Regions from separate parts of the Paenibacillus sp. P32E genome, predicted to be linked through region 1. Evidence: riboswitches for the same ligand, from Rfam matches in the RefSeq annotation. Region 1 holds a riboswitch; each other region holds the start of a gene.

Region 1 (3,673 bases):
ATCCCCCAGGAGCGGGGCAGAACCGTCTTTTTGCGGAGTACACAGGTTGATGTTGGTCTTGTGAGACTCCTGGCCGTCATCCGCCGCATTGAAGCTGAACGAGATTTCAACACTTTTACCGGGTCCCGGGCTCAGCTCACTGGGCTCAATCCGCATATTGGTCGCTGCAAAGGCTGACGATGTGAGCTTGGTAAGTCCCGGAACAACCGGGACGTAAGAGAGGACCAGCAGCAGCGCAAGCATAAGGTTCACACGTGTTTTCATACTACCGCTGCGCCACTTCCTTGTTATCTTTCGAAATGTCATAGACTGATCTCCTATCCGTTATAAGTTAGAGTAATTTCAACTCGGCCAGCAGCTTGTACATAATGACAGCCGCCTCGGCTCTCGTGGATGAATGCTTAGGCTTCAAAAGCTGTGCGCTGCCCTGCACCAGCTTCTTCTCGACTGCAGCAGCTACAGATTCCCGTGCCCATGCGCTAATGCTGTCATTATCCTTGAATCCGGAGAGTCCAGCCTCACGCTTGACCGCATCCGCAGCAGTAGCCTTGTTGCCCGTAGTGCTGTCAATCGCCCGCATCAGCATCACCATCATCTGTTCACGGGTCAGCGGATCATTGCCATGAAAGAATCTGGCTTCGCCGGTTACGATTCCGGCCTTGGCTGCCGCCTCCACATATGGGTAAGACCAGCTCGCCGCCGGGACATCACGGAAGGTCGCCGTATCCGGCTGCACCGGCTGCAACTGAAGAGCTGCTGCCAGCAGCTTCGTGAATTCCGCCCGGGTCAAAATACCTTTTGGCGCATACACGGTTCCGTTCATCCCGTTCACGATTCCTCTTGCGGCGAGTACCTCTACCTGTTGCTGTGCCCAATGGCCTGACAAATCTGTGAAATCAATATCGCGCAGCATAACCGCATACAGTCCGGAGGCTGTAATCTTGGCCTGCACAAATCCATTCTCCGCTGCAGTCACTCCCCCGATATAGGTCCAGTTGCCTTTTGCCGGATTGTAGCTGTAGATTCCAAGCTTTTCACGACTTGTCGTCCAAGGCTCTTCCTTGGGATATTGAACCGCCAGTTTGGCCGGGATCAGAAATGGAGAACTCGCTTGTATCTGCCAGGCGGAACCTGCCTTCAGCAGTTTTTTGCCGTTTGCGTCGATCAGTGCCTGTGTCTCCAGCTCCGCTTGGGCCAAGCTTACAGTGGTATTGTCCTTGAAGGTTCCTGCTGAAATCTCCAGCCGCGCCAAGCCATTCAGTACAGACAAGATACCGCCGGCACTGCCGATAACCTGACTATCCTTGGCTCCGGTTATTACAGGGATCTTCACTTCCGGGGTTGAGCCCGAGTTCGAGCCGGTACCTGGATTTGGCGTTGTACCCGGGGATGGAGTTGTTCCCGGACTTGGAGTCGGGAGGCTTCCATCTTTTAATTCCACTGATTCTATGTAGTCGTCTTTCTTGCTGTACAACAGCTTACTTCCGTTAATTCCGATCAGCTTCGCCCCGGCCGGTACCGCCGGCAGAGGCTTCACTGCATAAGTAGAGAGATCCACCTGCTGCAGCGTAACTGCACCGTTAACATCCTCTTGAAAAACGGCCTGTCCTCCACCTATGGACATGAAGGCATACTCTGTTCCTCCAGGCTTCATCTCCGTGAGATCCACAGGCTGTGCCGTCAGGTCTTTGATATTCAGAAGCACATACTTACTCTCAGAGGCGCCGTTCTTTTGCTTAAACAGCACATGGCTCCCGTTAAAAACAAACCAGTCCACGTAATTCGCTCCGCCCAGACTAACAAGCGCACGCGTGACTCCACTGCTTACATCCAGCAGACTGAGACCCCCGTCACGGGCATTCTTATACACCACATCTCCACCTGCCAGTACCGGGAACCGTCCTTCGCCGAGGTCGGCTTCAACCCCCGTAGCCAGATCATGATAGATCATGCTGCCGTAATTTTTGCGCTCGTACCAGACCACGCCAACTCCATCCGTAGTCGGATTCCCATATTGGCCGGACTGCTTGTTAAGCTTGATGCGGGTGCCTGTTGCAAGATTTGCAGAGTAGATATCCCAGTTCAGGGAAGATTCCTGCTCCGTTCCCTTGTCCGCCCACACGGCAATACTGCCGCCCACTGAAGGGGCGTCCTTGGCGGATGAGCTCGTCGTAAGTACCGTACCCGCACCACTGGATTGATTCAGCGCGTGCACCTGTTTGACCCCGCCTGCATCTGCTTCCAGCCATACGATCCGGTCACCGGATACACTGTAGTCCGTTCTGCCCGGATCTGTCCCCGCTGCCGAGACCTGCTTCATGCTGAACCCCCCGCTTAACAGGCCCCCAAGCATACATACCACCGCCACTGCGGCCACAAGGGGCCGCGACAACTTCATTTCCCTTTCCAACCTCATTCACTTCTCTCCCCCAGCGCTATTTGTAGGCACGCCAAAAAACCAAGTGCCTTGAGCGGCCCGGCTGCCCTAACATCCTTCCCGGATGAAGTAGGCCCGTGGCTTTGCGTCTCCGACTTTCGTACGGATTTGCCTTTGTTCCAAACTCGGTTTTCAGTCCCTTTACCCTTATGTATTCGTGACTTTCGATGTACAGGACTCTATCATTATCGGAATTTATTCCTGTAGAATTAAGATGTTCTATTTTTCCCTTTTTTAGGGATTTGGGCATAGAAAAAACCACATGCAGGGGATGCCCCGCATGTGGTTTATAGTCAGCTTCTATACTTCTTCTACTGGACAAGCAAAAAGGGCTTCGCTGTAAGCAGTGTCATAGCTGGCTTCAGGGCATATTTCAGGTCCATGCCCACAGGAATCCGTCACGGTCCCAGGCGATTCTTCCGCCGTGCAGCTTGCGGAAGGCCTTCTTCACATCCTTGGACAACGAAGCATTCCCGTTCTCATTCACAAATACAAACTGCTCGCCAAAATTAGCCTTCACATATTCAATCGCAGCGGTCTGGTACAGGGTTCCCGTAAAACGGATCTCCTTGACCATCCACTCCGCTACCTCTTGTGCAGTTACTTCCATCAGGGTACTGCTCCTTCCTGTAAATCCCTCTACAATGCCTTCCCATTATAGCATGAATATGGTCACTCGGGAGGTTCACTGGACAGGGCAAGAGACGGGACAGTGGAGAGCGAAGAGGCGGGCCGAAGAACAAGAACGGGGAATGAACAGCACGACGGACGGGCAACAGTCAAGGCCATTCGGGTAGAACAGGTTCGCATAGAAAGGATTAGAAGAAGTGGAAGAAGCGGAAGAAGTGAAAGAAGTGAAATCAGACGGTCACTCTTCCGCCTCCCCGCGCAGGTTCGCTGCTTGGCGGTGTATAAGCCGAATTTAAGAATTAGAATACACTACCCAATGAATTCTCTGTTCCTACAGAGATTAATCAATGCACAGAGATCGATTCTGAAGCAACTCTATATCGTTTATGCTGAACAATAAAGGCTAGCTTACGTATCACGACGGAGATTAGTTGGCATTTATACAATTAATTTCCGATAAATCGTAGAAATACTAGTATTAGTTGGAATTAATCCACTTAATATTGATCAATATGGATAATTCGGGCTGAAAGTAGATTTTTAGTTTTACTTTTTCCACTGCAGTGCTGCGATACCGTAATTCCAGCTGATTAGTGGTAGTTTTTC
Region 2 (3,673 bases), on a different contig from region 1:
AGGCACTTCGTCACGGTCCGTCAACAATTCAATGACAGCTACACGGTTTGACTCGACTGCGGCTTGTACAGCAACGTTGAATTGCTCCGCGGTTTCGCATTTGTAGCCTGTGGCTCCGAGTGACTCAGCGAATTTCACGGCATCCATAGGTACCTCGTAGATCGTACCGTCAATTCTGCCTGTGGTTTTCTCCATCCCCTTAAGCGCCATATCCAGCTGCATGTTGTTCACTACGATAAAGATTACCGGAATATTCTTGCAGACTGCAGTGTTGATTTCAGCACCAAGCATCATGAAGCAGCCATCTCCGGTTAGGCAGAAAATGGTTTCTTCAGGGGAAGCCACCTTAGCCCCAATAGCCATGCCAATGGAGTTGCCCATACAGGCAAAATAAGCATCAAAGACAAAACTACCCGGTTTTTTCACGTTGTACCATTTCACGGCGTTGAAGCCATGGCTGCCGTCATCTACAAAAACGGTGTTGTTGTAAGGAATCAAATCGCTCAAGGTGCTCATGACCGAAGCTAGTGACAGCTTGGAGAGAACAGGCAACTCTTCCGCATAATGAACATCGGTTTCTGTTATATGTTTCTTTATAGCAGCTGTATCTATATTCTTTAGATAAAAAGCCAAATTGTCCCGTAAATCCCCGCCTATAGCGATGGTCTGTGAAGATAAAATTTTACCTACGAAGGTAGGGTCTACGTCAAATTGGATAAGTGTTTTCGGGTGATTTTCAGCCTTTAGATTGCAGATGGTCATGTCACTCAGACGTGATCCAAGCACAATGAACAAATCACTGCGGTTCAATAAATCATCACCATGCTTGCAGCCGCCAACACCAATTGGTCCATGATACAACGGGTGATCCCAAGGGATCGCACCTTTTCCTCCCGGTGAAGTAACGACAGGGATGTTAAAAGTTTCAGCCAGCTGAATGAGCTCTTGGTGTGCAATAGAACGGTTAACCCCTTTGCCGGCAATAATAAGAGGATGGCTGGAGGCATTAATAGCTGAAATCACACGTTCGAAATTAGCAGTGCTTACGAGATGTTCACGCTCAGGAATCACTATCCGGCATTCTTCCAGCATTTCCGTCTGCACATCAAACGGGATACATAAATGGACCGGCCCGCGCTGTCCGCCCAAAGCAATAGAAATAGCATGGTTAAATAAGGTGCTGAAATGATCACCTCGCTCCACCAGTTTACTGAAGAGTGTAGCCGGTCTGAACATGTCCGCCAGGTCAGCCAGATATGACGAAGAATCCTGGCACTGGGGAATTCCCAGCTCCTTAATAGATTGATGACCTGTAATGAACAGCACAGGCAGGTTGTTCGCTTTAGCATGTGCTGCAGCAGTAAGAAGATTGGTTCCGCCTGGACCTGAAGTCCCAAAAGCTACACCCAGCCTGCCGGTTTTGAGAGCATAGCCTGCTGCTTCGAACCCGGAGCTGGACTCATGTCTGCCAGGAATAAATTCAATCCCGTAATCGACCATCTTAAGAACTACGGGACAAATAGACTTGCCGATGATACCAAAGGAATGTGTTACGCCGAGGTTTCGTAGTGCCTCAGCCATATAATCTGCGACTGTTTTCAGATAATCCACCCACCCAATGTTTTTTTTTAGCAGAAATAGAAAACCTGCACTCACGAGAGTACAGGTCGGCTGCAATGAATAACCGTATAGAACGAGGTTTCCCCAGAGCTTCGGTTGTTCAGCAACCTGGCTGTCATGGTCCCATAAAAATGAGACTGTAGATCCATGGCTTTGCGTCATTCCCTTTCGGTGAATTTTGCCGTTATGATGTATTGGAAAAAATGCATATTTTTACTTTACAATATATTTCTAGCTCCTCTCTTGTCAATATATTTGTGCTGAAAAGCTCAGTTTTTGACGAAATTAACGAACAATGTCAATTGCAAGAAATGGTCCAGTTGAGTTGGAAAACAGGGCGAATCCAAAAAAAATTTAATGCAAAAAAGTCTTAATAATACAAATTGTGAAGAAACATTGAAACAGAAATATATCAGGTATATTGAACTATTCCTTTGTATGGAAATGGATGATTTGATTGGAATAATGGGGTGTACCCATTATTTATCTGGATTAATAAGGCTAATGAACGAAACACCCTTCAGATCCAATTGAATTCATTTTATTATTTCCATTAAAAATAGCGGAGAGAAGTGCAAAAGAAATAACGGTACTTGCTGCTGCCAAAAAACTGAATTTTCATAAAATAACATTGATTATTTTGTGAACAAAAAAAGACCGCTTCATATGAAACGGTCTATGAAAATGGAGATTAAAATTTGAAAATATGGATCGTTTTCTGGAGTTGGAATACTGCTTGCGTCATTTTCTCTGTTTCTTCAGCAACAGACTGCAGGGCATTTATTTGTTCGTTCATTGCTGCGGATACCTCTTGGGTTCCGGCCGCAGTTTCTTCTGTAATCGCAGAGATATTTTCGATAGCTCCAGAAATTTTTAACGCGCTCTCCAGCATGAGATCACTCTCAGACGAGAAAGAAGCAATTTGCTCGGTGATGTACTGAACGCTTTGCACAATCTGGGCGAAAATATTCGCGGTTTCAATGATCATTTCATTTTGAACTTGGACGACTTCCTCATTGATGGCAATATTCTCAATCGCTTCCTTGATATCGTTCTCAATACTGCGTACCAGACCGAATACTTCTTTGGTGGAGGCTGTAGATTCCTCAGCAAGCTTGCGGACTTCCTGGGCTACAACAGCGAAACCACGACCATGTTCACCGGCGCGTGCTGCTTCGATCGATGCATTGAGTGAGAGCAGGTTGGTCTGCTCGGCGATTTCTGTAATGGTTTTGGTGATCATCGTGATCCCCCGGGCATTATGTGATAGTGCTTCAATCGTATCGGCGACCTTCTGGGTAGCTTGTATATTCTTGCGCATGCCTTCTGCTTGAGTATCAACGGATTGGCGGCCTTTCTCAACTAATTCTAGCGTATGTATGGAACGTCTGTTCATTTCTTTGGTAGAGCTTGTGTAATTCGAAACCTTGGTTTCAATGTCTTTGATGGAATCGGTCATATCGGCGATGTCCACGGATATTTCATTTGCGCCGAGAGCCAGTTCATTGGAAGAGGAGGAGACCTGCGCCATTACGATTTTCAGATTCTGATTTTTGTCCTCGATTCCGCGGCTGGCATCCATGACATGGCGGGTAATCTGAGACGCTTCGGTTAGTATTTTCTTCAGCTTATCGATCATTGTATTGAAGGAGCGGCTGACTTCCCCCATGGAACCGTTCTCATCTGCCCGGGTTGTAAAGTCACCTTTGGCAATCGTATGGGTTACGTTAGAGATATCATCGAATGAAGATGTAAGCGTTCTCTCAATGAAGCGTGCGAGTGGGAAGGTCAGTGCAGCCAATACCGCAACCATTATAATGCCGATAATCATCTTGCCCATCACTACAAGTGTGATTAGTACAGGGACAGCGAATAAAGCGGCAACCAAGTAACAACCGGCTCTAATTCTCTGTTTTAACGGAAGCTTGTTCATCCAGTCCATCATAAAAAGTTCCCCCTAAAATAATGTTGTGTATTATAATATTATAGGCGTTTTCAGAGGGAGAGGTCTATTGTAAGAATTGACATAAAAATGCTCAAATAGGTCTTTCGG
Region 3 (3,673 bases), on a different contig from region 1:
CGGAAACTTAACAAGTTCGTAAAAATTAAGGCTCTTCCGGCCCGTTTTGCGGTGCTATAATGAAAACGGCTGAAAGTTATTTCATTTTTTCTCTTAATAACCTGAAAGAAGATGACCCTCATGAACGAAGGATTACAGGACCGCCTGGAGAAATTCGGACTGTCTTTATATATGATACGCGTTACACTGGCTGCTTCACTCTCCTGGCTGACGGTGCACACCTTGTATGGAGACAGCTACTTATATTTCGCTCCACTGGCGGCAATTCTGATCACTCAGGGAAGCGTCAAGGCTTCCTTTGAAAAGGGTGTATACCGGATGACCGGCGTTGTGCTTGGCGGAATTGTGAGCTTGATCGTGGGACGATTCTTCGATGTCGGAGCGCTCTCCATTCTGCTGATGCTGCTGGTTGGTATCGGAGTCGCTACTGCCTGCCGGATTAATATCCAAGCCATCTCCCAGGTCGGTGTAACCTCTGTTCTGGCCCTTACCTTCTATCATGACCATTATATCGAGTGGCGGGTCGCCGAAACGCTTATCGGAGTCATTATTGCGCTAATCATCAATATGATTATCGTTCCGCCTAAGGGGTTCGTCAAGGTGAAAGGCTTGGCACTCGAAGGCAGTCTGCTGCTGGCTGATGCCCTAAGCGGCCTTGCGGGTGGCGGACGGGGAGCGCCTCCGGTTTCGGATACGCTGGCACGTTCCGCTTCGCTGCTGGCCAAGAGCGAGCAACAGCAAAAGGAACTACATTATACCCTAACGCATTACCAGTGCCGCAGCGAGCTTCGCGGACTCTCCCAGGCCACTGCACATCTCAAGCAAATACAATGCTATGTCAAGGAGATCAGCTCAGAAATTGCGCTGCTGCCAACACATCATGCTGCGGCTGACTGGATGGCAGAGATCGTAACTGCCACCGCAGACTGTATCGCGCTCTATGGTACCAAAACACTCTCAGATGCCGAAAGTCAGCATTCGCTTCCCGAGTCACTGCGCCGGGCCCGTGATCTTCAGCTAGCCTGGTTCTCGGAGCTGCAGGGACAATGCTCACTGACTTCCATCCGCGATCTCGGCGCGGTCTTCTCCCACCTGAACCGGGTGCTGGAGGAAATCGAACAGGCCGACTACGTAGTGATATCAGCCGCACCGCAGAACAGCAAGACTGAGGCAGCCCGCGCTATACACTTCATACAAAAAGGACTCTCCCACAAGCTTTAGGCTTGGGAGCGTCCTTTTTTTCTGGAGTATCGGCCATAATCCCCCGCTAAATCCCCTTTTAGTTTAGAATTCAATAAACAGAAAAAAATCCTTAATTACATTTAATTTACAATAAATCAACAATTAGTTACATTTATCATTATTTATAGTCTAAATCAATTATTCCAGTTGAAAATTCGCTACTTAAGTACTAGAATTAATGTTGTTTGCTGAAGTTTTTATTGGACAGAGTGCCAGTATTGACCATTTTTTTGTCGATTGTAGTCGATTTAAATGGGCCTTGTACTGAGTATATATCATTGATCTATTCCTAAAGGCAAACTGTCTGAAAGGACAGGACGCAAAGCCATGGGCCTAAGAGTACAGTTATTGCTGTTTTATGGTCGCCAGGTTGCCAATAGAGACGCCATTTGGTCGGATATCCCAAGATATCGCATCACGGCTCCATGATGTTCTTTCTGTACAGATACCATTGATTATACGAAAAGTGAGGTTACGAGAATGCCGCAGCATATTATCGAACGTTCACGGTACGAGTTCATTGCTTCCATGCTTCTTGGAAAGCACGATCTCATGGATCTTTATTCTGTGGATGCTCAGACGTTTGGCGGAACAGACAGAGCGAAGAACGGCGTTATCATTATCCAGAACAACCAAATTTTCATCACCCCTCCTCTGCCTGGCGGCATGCCGGCTGTAATTTCAGCTGTCCATCCCGTAATTCTTAAGATCAATGGACAAACCCTCACAGAGCCAACTCCAATCACGTCTGCAGATGATCTCACCTGGGAGATTTGCGAGAAGCCACAATACCAGATTACCGTATCCGATGATAAGCTCAAAGTGTACTTTACGCTTTACCGTGCCGAAAGATATGCCTGGAACCTGGTCAACAGTCCGGCTTCAGCCAATGTCACTGTACGTGCAGAAATGAACCGTGATTCCTTGTTGTCCGTTCTGTCGATAGCGCAGATTATGTCTGGCCTTGAGAAAAGCTCCATTGTCAGCTCGCTCAACATCCCCGCTCTCTATGAGGAGCTGAACAACCCGACCTATCTTCCTGTCTGCATAGCAGAAGGCAAGGCTCCCGTACCCGGGACCAATGCGAGGCTGGAGCTGCTGTTTCAGAAGAAAATAGAAAATGCATTTAAGGGGACATGCCTTTCTGAAGATGAATCCTGCCACGGTGAATTCCTTACTGTCCAGGAAGGCGAAGTGTTTGCACAGAAGCTGCCACCCCAAGAGGGCCTGCCTGGATTCACCGTGTACGGAGGTGTCCTTCCCCCGCCCCCGCCGCGGGACCTTACTCTATTGACCGGACATTATGCGTCACTGCTTCCGGGGGGACAGATCTCTGCCCGCTGTAAAGGCAGACCGCGTATTACCGGAAACGGAACCTTTGTGAAAACGATTGATTTCCCCCAAACCTATGTGGTTCCGCAGAATGATGCCGTGGAACCAGCCACCATCAGGTTCCCGGGAGATGTCATTGCAGCTCATCCTCTGAACAAGAACACGGTGATTGAAGCCTTGGGTAATGTATACATATACGGTGACGTTCACAATTCCAGAATTGCAGCAACAGGCAGTATATTTATCAGCGGCAAGGCCGTCGATAGTGAATTGTATGCCGGAGCGTTCGGCGCCGCACACCACCGTCTGTGCAGCTTTTCTGAGCTGCTGATCCAAGAGATCTCCAGTCTGAGAGAAGCAGCTAAGAACCTTGCCGAGACGGTCGAGTCCACGATGCAGACGGTAAAGTACGGCCTAGTCATTATGCTGCTGCTGGAGAGCAAATATGAGCATCTTCCCCTTCTGATTAGCGATATGCGGGAACTGTTGTCGGACTTGAGCGCTGACTACCCGCAGGATACCAAAATTGTGAGGCACATGATGGATATTTTTCTGAGACCCGGACATTTTACCGACCTCATTACGGATGCGGGAATAGGCTCTTTTCTGAGTCTGCTTAAAAACCTTATCGAGGGAATCTCCCTCATGCAGGAGGAGCAAGTCCGGATCGATATTTCGGGGGCACAGAACAGCATCATTAAATCCGGCGGAGATATCCATATTCATGGGGAAGGGATTGGCCGGAGCACGCTGTGTTCCTGCGGCGATATTTATTTTGCGAAGGATGGTTCCATGTGCTCCGACTCCGCTATGGAAGCAGAGGGAACGATCACAGCTCAGAATGTCAGCGGTGAGTCCCTTCCCGGATCGCTCCTTGTGGCAGGCCAGCAAATCACAGCTAGCGCCATTCATAATGCATCAGTAACCATAGACGGGTATTCCTTAGAGATTGCTAAACCCGGCGGGGGAATTACGTTTACAGCCAAGAGCCTGAAACAAAAATGCAGAGAATCCGGCGCTATTCCCATCGAATAACCACCAGAATCCTCTACATACAGCATGAATCGCCAAAAAAACAAAGAGACCCTGCAGAGCCGCG
Region 4 (3,673 bases), on a different contig from region 1:
AGACAACTGCAGGAGACAGGGATGGCGGAATCCTCGTACCTGGCGACCGGCCGCAGCCAAGTGGAGATGATACAGAGCCAGCTCGGCGCAGAGGTGCCTATCATTGTGGAGCCGGAACGCCGGGATACCTTCCCTGCCATCGCTTTGACTGCAGCTTATCTGTATTCCGTGGCAGGAGTGTCTCCCAGCGAGACAGTGGCCATTTTGCCGGTCGATCCTTATGTGGAGGCATCATTTTTTGACACCGTCGTCCAGCTTGAAGCAACGATGGAACAAAGCGGCGCAAACCTGGCGCTGATGGGGGTTGTTCCTGAGCTGGCTTCCGAGAAATACGGCTATATTATTCCTACCAGTGACGAGGCAGCGGCAAGCGGCTATCTGCAGGTGAGCCATTTCCAGGAGAAGCCGGACCGTGTACAGGCTGAAGAACTGATCAGCAAGGGCGCGTTGTGGAACTGCGGAGTATTTGCATTCCGTTTGGGTTATTTGCTGGATATTTTGCAGCGTAAAGGTCTGCCTTTGAACTATGAGGAGCTGCAGAAGCAATATAAATTGCTGGCTTCCATCAGTTTTGACTACGAAGTGGTAGAAAAAGAGGAGAAGATCGTCGTTCAGCCTTACGCCGGTTTCTGGAAGGATCTTGGCACCTGGAATACCCTCACAGAAGAAATGAGCAGCAACCACGTGGGTAAAGGGTTCGTGACTGCCGATTCTGAAGGAACCTGCCTGATCAACGAACTGGATATTCCGATTACAGTCATCGGTGCGAAAGATTTAATCATCGCAGCCAGCCCGGATGGCATTCTGGTCACTCACAAAGCCGAAAGCCCGCGGATTAAGGAAGTGCTGAAGTCTTTTGAACAAAGACCCATGTACGAGGAACGCCGCTGGGGCCACTATAAGGTTATTGATTATGTGAAATATGATGAGGGCAACGAGGTGCTGACCAAGCGGATTTTCATAGCCGAAGGTAAAAACATCAGCTACCAGCTGCATCACAAACGCAGTGAAATCTGGACGATTGTCAGCGGGGAAGCCAGCATTGTGCTGAATGAGAAGATGCATAATGTGAAAGCGGGAGATGTAGTGCGCATACCGGAAGGCACAAAACATGCAATCCTGGCGCTAACCGATGTAGAGTTCATTGAGGTGCAGACCGGTTCAGAGCTGGTGGAAGAGGATAATATCCGCATCACACTGGACTGGAAGGATATTGCTCTTCATCAATTCATTTCTTAAAATAGGAACGCTAATTGCGTTGTAAAATTCGACTGAATCGTCCCGGTTGATGTATAGGATGGGCCTAAACCTAGGGCTAAATCATCTATTTACCCAATTGTGTCAAATCCAAAACAGGTATTAAGAACCATTTATTAAGAAAAATTCATTAATGCTCTAAACTAAAAAATTAATAGAGACGATACTTACGGTAAGAGGGATAAATCCTTCCAAAACGAAAAAGGCAAACCTAATCGAAAGATAGGGACGCAAAGCTATAGGGCCTTCGAAAGAGTGGCAGCCTAGCTACCGAAAGGAAGATGAATTTTGACAACTTACCGTAATTCGCGTCTGCTGTGCACCATTGTAACTATTGCCCTGTTGTTGACCGTTGTACCACTGGGTTTGGGGGCTGCGCCTTCCACCGCAGCTGCTTCGAGTTCTTCAGCACCGGTTAATCCGGATGCTTCAGCTGAAGCTGTCAAGCTGCTTGACAATCTGTACTCCATTTCCGGAAAAGGCATTATCACAGGCCAGCATGACTACCTGGAGAGCCCGGATGAGTTCAGCAACAAACTGAAGGGAACCAGCGGACAGTTCGCTGCCCTCCATGGCTTCGAGCTTGGTGTGATCAGCGGCCAGTCGGAAAGTACTGCAGCAACTCAGCGCAAAAATGTAGTGAACAGTGCGATCAACTGGTATAAAAATGGCGGCATCGTCGCTATGACCTTCCATGAGCAACTGCCAGGGACTTCTTATCTGTGGTCCAATGTGCAGAAGACACTCAGCCAAGAGGACTTCAATAAGTATGTAACACCTGGAACAGCCCAATACAACAGCCTCATCGCCGATCTGGACAAAGTGGCGGTTTCACTCAAAAGCTTGCGGGACGCGGGCGTTCCTGTACTTTGGAGACCTTACCATGAAATGAACGGCAACTGGTTCTGGTGGGGGAAGAAGAACAATTTTGCGGAACTTTGGAATATTATGTATGACCGCTTTGTGGGCGTTCATCAATTAAACAACCTGCTGTGGGTATGGAACCCGAATGCTCCCAATGCCTGGTCTGATCCATATGAACTGACCTATCCGGGAGCGGATAAGGTAGACATCCTTGCAGCAGATATATATAACAATGATTATATGAACAAGTATTATGACGACCTGTTGAGTCTCGCCAACGGCAAACCCATTGCTATCGGTGAAAATGGTGAAATGCCAAGTACAGCCAAGCTCCAGCTTTCCCAGAGAAAATGGGTATACATGATGAACTGGGGAAAAATGCTCTATGAGAATAACAGTACAGATACCATCAAAAATTTCATGAGTGACAGCTATACAGTATCGCTTAATGAATATAAAGCGGAGGTAGTGCAGACACCTGCTCCGACTGCCACACCAACGGCAACGCCAACTGCCACACCGACTGCAAAGCCGACTGCAACGCCGACTGCCACAGCAACGCCAACGCCAACTGCTACGCCAGTACCTTTACCCACAGCAACGGTAAAGCCAATAACCACTCCGGCGTCCGGTGATAATGTACAAACGCCTGTTGTGAATGGCCTTCACGGAGAGTATTACAATAACATGACGCTTTCAGGCACACCTGCAAAGGTACGTGACGACGCGCTGCTTAATTTCAACTGGCGTCAAGGCTCACCGGACAGCTCCATAAAGGTAGATGGGGTCTCGGCCCGCTGGACAGGGAAAATCAAGCCTTTATACAGCGAGACCTACCAGATTATCACTACTTCTGACGATGGTATCCGTGTCTGGATTAACGGCACAGCCGTAATCGACAGCTGGACCAAGCAGAGCGGAACTGAACGTATCGGAAGTATCGCTATGACGGCTGGACAGCTCTATGATATCAGAGTGGAATATTATGAGAATGCAGGCGATGCCAACATCCGTCTGATGTGGCAAAGCGCAAGCCAGGTCAAAGCGACCGTCCCAACAAGCGCATTGTTTGTAAATACGTCAGCAGCCAGCGTTAGCAAAACCTCGTTGGCGCTTGTAGAAGCACCAACGCCGGTGCCAACACCGACACCAACGCCGGTGTCAACACCGACACCAACGCCGGTGTCAACACCGACACCAACGCCGGTGCCAACACCGACACCAACGCCGGTGCCAACACCGACACCAACGCCGGTGCCAACGCCGGTGCCAACACCGACACCGACGCCGGTGCCAACACCGACACCAACGCCAGTGCCAACACCGGCACCAACGCCGGTGCCAACACCGATACCAACGCCGGCTCTAACAGCGGCGGCTACTGCTGCAAACGGACTGCAGGCGGAATATTTTAATAACATGCAGTTAACCGGTGTTCCGGCAGTTGTACGCACCGATGCTTTGCTGGATTTCAACTGGCGGCTGGGTACACCGGATGCTGCGATTGGCATTGATTTCTTTTCCGTAAGATGGAGTGGCAAGATCAAACCGC

The links. Region 1 has a riboswitch for cyclic di-GMP ahead of A3848_RS19880 (S-layer homology domain-containing protein). Riboswitches for the same ligand answer to the same signal wherever they lie in the genome.
Region 2: another riboswitch for cyclic di-GMP. It lies ahead of A3848_RS25115 (thiamine pyrophosphate-binding protein); the one in region 1 lies ahead of A3848_RS19880 (S-layer homology domain-containing protein).
Region 3: another riboswitch for cyclic di-GMP. It lies ahead of A3848_RS28715 (flagellar assembly protein A); the one in region 1 lies ahead of A3848_RS19880 (S-layer homology domain-containing protein).
Region 4: another riboswitch for cyclic di-GMP. It lies ahead of A3848_RS31140 (glycosyl hydrolase); the one in region 1 lies ahead of A3848_RS19880 (S-layer homology domain-containing protein).

Annotation. Positions count from the first base shown of each region.
Region 1 covers NZ_LVYY01000024.1:4,576-8,248, reverse strand. Annotated here, with positions in the region: gene A3848_RS19885 (DUF6531 domain-containing protein) at 1-306, opposite strand, end outside; gene A3848_RS19880 (S-layer homology domain-containing protein) at 332-2,416, opposite strand; cyclic di-GMP riboswitch class I at 2,468-2,560, opposite strand; gene A3848_RS19875 (DUF6953 family protein) at 2,811-3,047, opposite strand.
Region 2 covers NZ_LVYY01000046.1:113,499-117,171, forward strand. Annotated here, with positions in the region: gene A3848_RS25115 (thiamine pyrophosphate-binding protein) at 1-1,581, opposite strand, end outside; cyclic di-GMP riboswitch class I at 1,720-1,813, opposite strand; gene A3848_RS25120 (methyl-accepting chemotaxis protein) at 2,312-3,562, opposite strand.
Region 3 covers NZ_LVYY01000068.1:254,501-258,173, reverse strand. Annotated here, with positions in the region: gene A3848_RS28720 (FUSC family protein) at 121-1,221, shown strand; cyclic di-GMP riboswitch class I at 1,527-1,620, shown strand; gene A3848_RS28715 (flagellar assembly protein A) at 1,723-3,609, shown strand.
Region 4 covers NZ_LVYY01000001.1:274,856-278,528, forward strand. Annotated here, with positions in the region: gene A3848_RS00930 (sugar phosphate nucleotidyltransferase) at 1-1,239, shown strand, start outside; cyclic di-GMP riboswitch class I at 1,452-1,532, shown strand; gene A3848_RS31140 (glycosyl hydrolase) at 1,546-3,673, shown strand, end outside.